2 regions of the Buttiauxella sp. JUb87 genome follow, and region 1 is predicted to be linked to the other one. Evidence: predicted binding sites of a transcription regulator. Region 1 holds the regulator's gene; the other holds the start of a gene.

Region 1 (5,011 bases):
TGAGAGTTAACACATCTGAGGGATGAGATTACCAGCGGTAATCGTTACGTTTTTCCCAATCAACGACTTCGTTCTCTGCCTGATCTTTCGCATATCCATAGCGTTCCTGAATTTTACCGACAAGCTGATCGCGTTTCCCTTCGATGACGGTCATGTCATCGTCTGTCAGTTTGCCCCATTTCTCTTTTACTGTGCCTTTGAACTGTTTCCAGTTACCGCCGATTTCGTCTTTATTCATAATAATATCCTCATCGTTCGGTTAAGAACTGCTAATAGTTAACAACGCCCAGGTGCTGCCGTTTGGCTGACACTCACTATCTGCTGGACGTGGAAATAATTGTAGTCAAGGATATGGCAGTGAGGGGAAAACTAAGAACATTGAACCACAGAAGTAACAGAAATGATGCTGACTTGCCCCAAAATCAGGTGGCAAATCAGCATACTGGAGTGCGATTAAAAGCGCGTCAGAAGTTGTAACTAACTATGAGTTGTAACTAACTATGAGTTGTAACTAACTATGAGCTGTAACTAATCAGGAGTTCCAGCCGGAAACCAGCTGTTATCCCGCCAATGGCGACGCCAAATCCATCCCAAAGACAGTCCGCGCAAAGCCAGGAACACAGCCACGGATAACCACAGACCATGATTTCCCAGATAAGGCACGGTGAGCAACGTCAGCCCAAATCCCAATGCCGCAACCGCCATGCTGTTGCGCATTTCCGTACCTCGCGTTGCGCCAATAAACATGCCGTCCAGCAAATAACACCAGACACCAACAACGGGCAAAACAATCTGCCAGTGCAAGTAGCGGTCTGCCTGTAGCTGCAATTCCGGGATAGAGGTAAGAAGCGAAACAATGTGCTCACCAAACAGCGCATACACAGCGGCGAACATAAGAGCGACTAAGCCCGCCTGGCGACATGCAGCGCCCCATACTTCGAGCAATTGACCACGGTTTTTAGCGCCAAACGCCTGCCCGGAATGGGCTTCAACGGCATAGGCGAACCCATCGAGCGCATAGGCGGTGAAGGTTAATAGCGTCATCAACACGGCGTTAACCGCGACGATTTCGCTACCTAACCGCGCACCAAAGATAGTGACTGAGGCGAAACAGACCTGTAGCAACAGCGAGCGCAGCATGATGTCGCGATTGAGTGCCAGCAGACGCCGCACATTCCCGCGCCAGGACTCTTTGAGCATCTCAAAGCTGATTCCGCGCAAACCCATGACCTTTTTCACCATCAGCAAACCAATGATAAACGTCGCATATTCTGCGGTGACGGTGGCGAGTGCCGCGCCCTGAACATCCATGTGTAGCCCCATAACCAGCCACACATCCAGCACGATATTCAGTACGTTTCCGACAACCAGCAAGATAACTGGCGCACGCGCATACTGAACGCCTAACAACCAGCCCAACAAGACCAGGTTGGCAAGCGAGGCTGGCGCACTAAGCCAACGTATTTCAAGGAATCGCCGGGCCTGCAACAAAACATCTTCATTGCCGCCGACGATATGCAAGGCCAGGGATATCAGCGGTTCACGCAGTAAGACGATCGCCACCCCTGCTCCTAACGCCAATAGCAAGGGCTGAACCAGTGCACGCGCTAAAGCAGAGGGATTATTGGCACCAAATGCCTGGGCAGTTAAACCGGTGGTGCTCATGCGCAAAAACAGCAACAGCATAAATAAGAAGCTGGTTGCCGTCGCACCAATAGCGACACCGCCAAGATAAACAGGGCTATCCAAATGACCAATTACCGCGGTATCAACAAGGCCCAGTAAAGGCACGGTGATGTTGGAAAAAATCATGGGTAAGGCGAGGCGCCAGAGAGCTCTGTCAGCCGTCGAGAAAAATCGCATGGCCAATCCAGGAAGAGATAAGAGAATTAAGACGATGATGCGCATTAAAGCGCATCATCTGGAGAAGTTTACAGCCAGTCGCCGTTGCGAATTACCCCAACCGCCAACCCTTCAATAGAGAAGTTATGTTCGCGCAGGTCAACCACAATAGGTTCAAATTCGCTATTTTCAGGCAGAAGATGAACGGTATTACCCTGCTGCTTTAAGCGCTTAACAGTCACTTCGTCGTCAATACGCGCCACCACAACCTGGCCGTTACGCACATCCTGAGTTTTATGAACTGCAAGCAGGTCGCCGTCCATAATACCGATGTCTTTCATAGACATCCCGCTAACGCGCAACAGGAAATCGGCATTTGGTTTAAACAGTGATGGGTCAACCTGGTAATGGCCTTCGATGTGCTGTTGTGCAAGGAGTGGTTCCCCCGCAGCAACACGCCCAACCAGCGGAATACCGGTAACTTCTTCCACCAGCAAGCGGATACCGCGCGACGCACCAGAGATAATCTCAATGACGCCTTTACGGGCAAGTGCTTTCAGGTGCTCTTCAGCGGCGTTCGGAGAACGGAACCCCAGACGTTGAGCAATCTCGGCACGAGTCGGTGGCATGCCGGTCTGGCTGATATGATCCCGAATAAGATCAAACACCTCTTGCTGCCTGGTAGTTAACGCTTTCATTCCGCCCCCTGGGTGTTTATACAGTTATGCTGTGAGTATATACAGTCAAAGGCGATTTTGGAACCACAAATTGAGCAAAAAACCAGGGACTTAACTATTCTGGAAAGATCATCGCAAATGCGGCCAAAGCAGTGTGACCCAGGTAATAACTGCGAGGATAATGGCGATTAATACGGCAGCAGACCCCATGTCCTTGGCCCGTCCTGAAAGCTCGTGGTAATCGGTACCAACACGGTCAACAAGCGCCTCGATAGCGCTATTGAGAATTTCGACAATCATGACCAGCACAACAGAACCAATCAGTAAAATACGGGTGATAGGGTCAACATCTAACCAGCAGGCGATGGCGATGGCGATGAGCGCGCTAACCCCTTCCTGGCGGAAAGCCGCTTCGTTAATCCAGGCTGCTTTGAGCCCTTTCCATGAGTAGCCTGCGGCTTTGATGATACGGGTAAGTCCAGTGGTACTGCTCGCCATTTTGGGAAACCTTTTCAAATTATTTGGGTCAATGCTTATCTATATTGCAACGCCACAGAAATCTGAGCCAGATTCTGATATTCTTGCGGCGAATTTGCATCATTAACCTGAGGCTTTACATCGTTTATGTCAGGCTGGCCAAGAATCTACTACAAATTACTTAATTTACCATTAGGCGTTCTGGTAAAGAGCAAGTCCATTCCGGCAGATCCACAAGCCGAACTGGGCTTAGATCCCACACGCCCGATTATGTATGTCCTGCCGTATAACTCCAAGGCGGACTTATTAACGCTGCGCGCACAATGTCTCGCGCATAACTTGCCCGACCCTCTCGAGCCGTTAGAAATCGACGGTGCGGTATTGCCGCGCTATGTCTTTATCCATGGCGGCCCGCGTGTTTTCACTTATTACACGCCAAAAGAAGAGTCGATCAAACTGTTCCACGATTACCTCGACTTACACCGCAGCAATCCAAATCTGGATGTGCAGATGGTGCCAGTATCGGTGATGTTTGGCCGCTCCCCTGGGCGCGAAAAAGGCGAAGTGAATCCGCCATTAAAGATGCTGAACGGCGTCCAGAAATTTTTCGCTGTTTCCTGGCTTGGGCGCGACAGCTTTGTGCGTTTCTCCGCTCCGGTTTCGCTGCGCCAGATGGCAACCGACCACGGTACAGACAAAAAAATCGCCCAAAAACTGGCTCGCGTAGCGCGTATGCACTTTGCTCGCCAGCGTTTAGCGACTGTCGGCCCGCGTCTGCCGGTACGCCAGGATCTGTTCAATAAGCTACTGGCCTCAAAAGCTATCGCTCGTGCAGTAGAAGATGAAGCGCGCAGCAAGAAAATCTCCCATGAAAAAGCCCAGCAGAATGCTGTTGCTTTGATGGAAGAGATTGCCGCTAACTTCTCGTATGAAGCCGTGCGTTTGACTGACCGCGTGTTAGGTCTGACGTGGAACCGTTTGTACCAGGGCATCAACGTTCATAACGCTGAACGCGTGCGCCAACTGGCTCATGACGGCCACGAGATTGTCTATGTGCCCTGCCATCGCAGCCACATGGACTACATGCTGTTGTCCTACGTGCTTTATCACCAGGGGCTGGTTCCTCCGCACATCGCAGCGGGTATCAACCTGAATTTCTGGCCAGCCGGCCCGATTTTCCGCCGCCTCGGTGCGTTCTTTATCCGCCGTACCTTTAAAGGCAGCAAACTCTACTCCACCGTGTTCCGTGAATATCTGGGCGAGCTGTTTAGCCGTGGCTATTCCGTTGAATACTTTGTGGAAGGTGGCCGTTCTCGTACCGGGCGTTTGCTCGACCCGAAAACCGGCACGCTGTCGATGACCATCCAGGCCATGCTGCGCGGCGGTACTCGCCCTATTACCCTGGTGCCAATTTACATTGGTTATGAGCATGTAATGGAAGTGGGGACTTACGCGAAAGAGCTGCGTGGCGCGACCAAAGAGAAAGAGAGTTTCATGCAGATGGTGCGCGGGCTGAGTAAGCTGCGTAACCTCGGCCAGGGCTATGTTAACTTTGGCGAACCGATGCCGCTGATGACGTTCCTGAACCAGCGTGTTCCAGAGTGGCGCGATTCAATCGACCCGATTGAGGCCATCCGCCCGGCATGGTTGACGCCAACGGTCAATGAAATTGCCGCTGAACTGATGGTGCGTATTAACAATGCCGGTGCGGCAAATGCCATGAACCTGTGCTGTACCGCGCTGTTGGCCTCGCGTCAGCGTTCACTTACCCGTGAGCAACTGACCGAGCAGCTCAACTGCTACCTGAGCCTGTTGCGTAATGTGCCTTATTCACCGGACGCGACCGCACCAGACCAGCCAGCAGAAGCGCTGATTGAACACGCATTGCAGATGAACAAGTTTGAAGTTGAGAAAGACACCATCGGTGACATCATCATTCTGCCGCGCGAGCAGGCGGTTCTGATGACTTATTACCGTAACAACATCCTGCATATGCTGGTGTTGCCTTCTCTGCT
Region 2 (5,011 bases), on a different contig from region 1:
GCCGTGAACTATTTAGCGCGTTACGCGAACAGTTATCTGGCGCGGAACAGGGCGCGACCTGCATTAAATTTTAAGGACCAGATGTAGCAATTGCCGCACTGGAAACGAATTATAAAGTTGGTTGAAGAGGCCTTATTAGATGAAAAACTGGAAAACTACTGCGGAACAGATCCTGAAAACAGGGCCGGTTGTCCCGGTTATTGTAATTAACAAACTGGAACACGCAGTACCAATGGCTAAAGCATTAGTTGCTGGTGGCGTGCGCGTTCTGGAAGTGACTCTGCGTACTCCATGTGCAATGGACGCGATTCGCGCTATCGCTAAAGAAGTACCAGAAGCGATTATTGGTGCGGGTACCGTTCTGAACCCAGAGCAACTGGCAGAAGTGACCGAAGCTGGCGCGCAGTTCGCTATCAGCCCGGGTCTGACTGAGCCACTGTTGAAAGCGGCAACCGAAGGCTCAATTCCATTGATTCCGGGTATCAGCACTGTTTCTGAACTGATGCTGGGTCTGGATTACGGCTTGAAAGAATTCAAATTCTTCCCGGCTGAAGCGAATGGTGGCACCAAAGCACTGCAAGCTATTGCGGGCCCATTCTCTCAGGTTCGTTTCTGCCCAACTGGCGGGATCACACCGGCTAACTACCGTGATTACCTGGCACTGAAAAGCGTTCTGTGTATCGGTGGCTCATGGTTGGTTCCGGCTGACGCACTGGAAGCAGGTGATTACGACCGTATTACTCAGCTTGCTCGTGAAGCGGTTGAAGGCGCGAAATAATACGCCATTCTTTAAGTTGTAGCTGCGTAAAACCGGTCACATAGATAACGATGTGACCGGTTTTTTTATCCTTTGACGATAACCGCTTTGGTTGCGGCAATCGCACGCGCAATCGCATCTTCCACGCTAGAACCTGTTGCCAGCGTGACACCCATACGGCGTTTACCTTCAATCTCCGGCTTACCAAACAGACGCACCTGCAAACCGGCACCTACCGCACCCGCGACGTTACCGTACTGGACGTTATCACTGGTTAATTCTGGCAGGATCACCGCAGAAGCCGCCGGGCCATACTGGCGAATATCGCCAATTGGCAAGCCGAGGAAGGCGCGGACATGTAATGCAAACTCTGACAAATCCTGAGAAATCAGCGTCACCATGCCGGTATCATGTGGACGCGGGGAAACCTCGCTGAAAATGACCTCATCGCCACAGACAAACAGCTCAACGCCAAACAACCCGAAGCCCCCCAGGGATTTCACGACTTTCTCGGCAATTTCCTGCGCGCGACAAATCGCAACATCACTCATCTTTTGTGGCTGCCACGACTCACGATAATCGCCGTCTTCCTGACGATGACCAATTGGCGCGCAGAAATGCACGCCATCGATTGCGCTGATGGTCAACAAAGTGATTTCAAAATCAAAATTCACCACCCCTTCGACAATGACGCGTCCTTTGCCTGCCCGGCCACCGAGTTGAGCGTATTCCCAGGCTTTGGCTAACTGGTCGGCATTGCGGATAAAGCTTTGCCCTTTGCCTGAAGAGCTCATTACCGGTTTAACGATGCAAGGGAAGCCAATTTCTTCGACGGCTTGCAAGAAAGCGCTTTCGCTATCGGCAAAGCGGTAGCTTGAAGTGGGCAGTTCTAACTCTTCAGCTGCCAGACGACGAATACCTTCGCGGTTCATGGTCAACTTAGTGGCTCGGGCGCACGGGACAACGTTCTGGCCTTGCTGCTCCAGTTCTACCAGCATATCCGTGGCAATGGCTTCAATTTCGGGAACGATAAAATCGGGCATTTCAGCAGCGACCAGCTTTTTAAGTTCGGCACCATCAAGCATATTAATGACATGACTACGGTGCGCGACGTGCATCGCTGGGGCATCAGCGTAGCGGTCTACGGCAATCACTTCCAGCCCCAGACGTTGACATTCAATTGCCACTTCTTTTCCTAATTCGCCTGAACCCAACAACATCACACGTGTAGCTGAAGGACGAAGCGCTGTTCCCAACATTGACATAATCTGTATACCCAAACGGAGAAAATAGACCGGCGAATTATAAACGAAAACGTTTGCGTACGCAGCGACTTTCCCGCTTGCGATGCAAGGGTAATATTATTATACTGTTTAAATAAACAGTTAAGCCGGAGCTGCAAAATGGCGGTTGAAATCAAATACGTTGTAGTACGAGAGGGGCAAGAAAAAATGTCATTTGCCAGTAAAAAGGACGCAGACGCCTATGACAAAATGCTCGACCTGGCCGAAGTGTTGAGTGACTGGCTCACTCAAAGCCCAATTGCTCTCGAAGAAGGCCAAAATGACGTGCTGGCCATGTGGATGGCAGAAAACAAAGATGTGCTTTCGACCGTACTGAAAAGCGGAAAATTGCCAGAGCTGGAAACGGCAACAGCAGCAGATGAAACGCCTGAAGTCGTTACTGAAGAAGAGGCTTCTGATGATAAAGTAGCCGAACATCCACGTAAACGCACCAAAGCCGCTTAAGTTTTATCGCGTCGGAATACCGGCGCGGTTCTTTTCTCATCTTTAGTCTTATCAGACACTTCTTGACAGCCTTTCACCTAACCTCAGTGGCTATGTTCTAAAACAAGGGTGTCTCTCATGAGTAATTGGTTACAGCAGCTTCAGTCTATGCTGGGGCAAGCGACACAGCCCGGCCAAAAATCTTCCAGGCACAATCAACCCACTCAAGATCCTCAGGGGCTGAGCAAATTACTGGTACCTGGCGCGCTGGGTGGCTTAGCGGGGTTACTGCTGGCAAGTAAATCATCGCGTAAATTACTCACTAAATACGGAACCAGCGCGCTGTTGGTTGGCGGTGGGGCAGTCGCTGGAAGCGTGATGTGGAGCAAATATAAAGATCGCGTCCGTGAAACCCATCAGGGGGAGCCGCAATTTGGGCAGCAACAATCGCCAGTTGATGTGCGGACCCAGCGTCTGGTAATGGCATTGGTCTTTGCCGCGAAAAGTGACGGCCATATCGATGACAAAGAGCGCCAGATAATCGAACAACAGTTGCGGGATGCGGGTATTGAAGAGTCAGGCCGTACGCTGATTCAACAGGCTATCGATCAACCGCTTGATCCACAGCGTTTGGTACAAGGCGTTAATAACGAAGAAGAAGCTCTGGAACTTTATTTCCTCAGCTGTGCGGCAATCGACATCGACCACTTTATGGAACGTAGCTATCTCAGTGCGTTAGGTGATGCGCTAAAAATCCCACAAGATGTGCGCGAAGGTATTGAAAAAGATATTCAGCAACAGAAACTCAATCTGCCGGGTTAACCCCGGCATTTTTCTCAAAATCCCACGTTACGCTTGCAAGGCTGTCTTAATTTGCCACCCTTACAGGGTGTTAACTCAAAAATGAAAATCGACATGCCACCAAAAGCTAAAAAAATTCCTCACACCATGTCAGTTCATGGCGATACCCGCATCGATAACTATTATTGGTTGCGCGACGACGAGCGCGCAGATGCGCAAGTACTTGATTATCTGCATCAGGAAAATGATTACGGCCATCAAGTCATGAGCACGCAACAGGCGCTACAAGAACGCTTGCTCAAAGAGATGATCGACCGTATCCCACAACGCGATGTCTCCGCGCCCTATACGCAAAATGGCTATCGTTATCGCCAGGTTTTTGAAACCGGAAATGAATACGCCATTTATCAGCGCCAGTCGGTGATGCTGGCTGAATGGGAAGAGTGGAGCACGCTGGTGGATGGTAATCGCCGTGCTGCCCACAGTGAATTTTATACGATGGGCGGGATGAGCATCACGCCTGACAATACTGTGCTGGCATTGGCGGAAGATTTTCTTTCGCGTCGCCAGTACGGTTTGCGTTTCCGCAATCTGGAAACCGGGAACTGGTACCCGGAAGTGCTGGAAAATGTCGACAGCAGTTTTGTCTGGGCGAATGATTCCGCCACGCTTTACTACGTCCGCAAGCACCCTAAAACGCTGCTGCCATATCAGGTCTGGCGACATACGGTAGGGCATCCTTCCACGTCCGACGAGTTGGTTTACGAAGAGAAGGACGAAATGTTTTATGTCAGCGTGCATAAAACGACTTCGAAGCATTTTGTCCTGATTTACCTGAGCAGCGCGACGACCAGCGAAGTGTTGTTGCTGGATGCCGAGCTGGTGGATGCGCAGCCACAAAGTTTTGCACCACGCCGTAAAGACCACGAATACACTCTCGATCACTATCAACATCATTTTTATCTGCGTTCGAATCGTGAAGGCAAAAACTTTGGTTTGTATCGCTCAAAAGTGCGCGACGAAAGCCAATGGGAAGAGCTGATTCCACCACGTGAAAACGTCATGCTGGAAGGGTTTACGTTGTTTACCGATTGGCTGGTTGTTGAAGAACGCCAGCAAGGGCTAACCAGCCTACGGCAAATTAACCGTAAAACGCACGAAGTGACCGGAATTGCTTTTGACGATCCGGCATACGTAACTTGGGTTGGCTACAATCCTGAACCGGAATCTTCCCGACTACGTTACGGTTACTCGTCAATGACTACGCCTGATACCTTATTCGAGCTGGATATGGATACCGGCGAGCGGCGCGTCATTAAACAAAGCGAAGTGGCGGGATTTGATGCCAGTCACTATCGCAGTGAACATTTATGGATAACGGTACGAGATGGCGTCCAGGTGCCGGTATCACTGGTTTATCACCGTGAACATTTCATCCGTGGGAAAAATCCACTTTTGGTGTACGGCTATGGCTCGTATGGCAGCAGTATGGATGCTGATTTCAGCAGCAGCCGTTTGAGCCTGTTAGACCGTGGTTTTGTCTATGCGATTGCCCACGTGCGTGGCGGCGGTGAGCTTGGCCAACAATGGTATGAAGACGGCAAATACCTAAAGAAAATGAATACATTCAATGATTATCTGGATGTGTGTGATGGTTTGCTGAAGTTGGGATACGGCGATGAAAATCTGTTGTATTCCATGGGGGGGAGCGCAGGCGGGTTATTAG

What was found. The regulator LexA, encoded in region 1, represses DNA repair genes until DNA is damaged. The targets are predictions, from matches to a motif close to TNCTGTATGTACATACAGNA.
Region 2: the regulator LexA is predicted to act here: its motif matches at 2,125-2,144, upstream of EC843_RS03650 (YebG family protein).

What each region holds. Positions count from the first base shown of each region.
Region 1 covers NZ_SNVY01000010.1:86,241-91,251, forward strand. The annotation lists gene EC843_RS21620 (CsbD family protein) at 29-238, opposite strand; gene dinF (MATE family efflux transporter DinF) at 529-1,863, opposite strand; gene lexA (transcriptional repressor LexA) at 1,932-2,540, opposite strand; gene EC843_RS21635 (diacylglycerol kinase) at 2,649-3,017, opposite strand; gene plsB (glycerol-3-phosphate 1-O-acyltransferase PlsB) at 3,144-5,011, shown strand, end outside.
Region 2 covers NZ_SNVY01000001.1:782,903-787,913, reverse strand. The annotation lists gene edd (phosphogluconate dehydratase) at 1-74, shown strand, start outside; gene EC843_RS03660 (bifunctional 4-hydroxy-2-oxoglutarate aldolase/2-dehydro-3-deoxy-phosphogluconate aldolase) at 140-778, shown strand; gene purT (formate-dependent phosphoribosylglycinamide formyltransferase) at 844-2,022, opposite strand; gene EC843_RS03650 (YebG family protein) at 2,161-2,505, shown strand; gene EC843_RS03645 (tellurite resistance TerB family protein) at 2,623-3,306, shown strand; gene ptrB (oligopeptidase B) at 3,400-5,011, shown strand, end outside.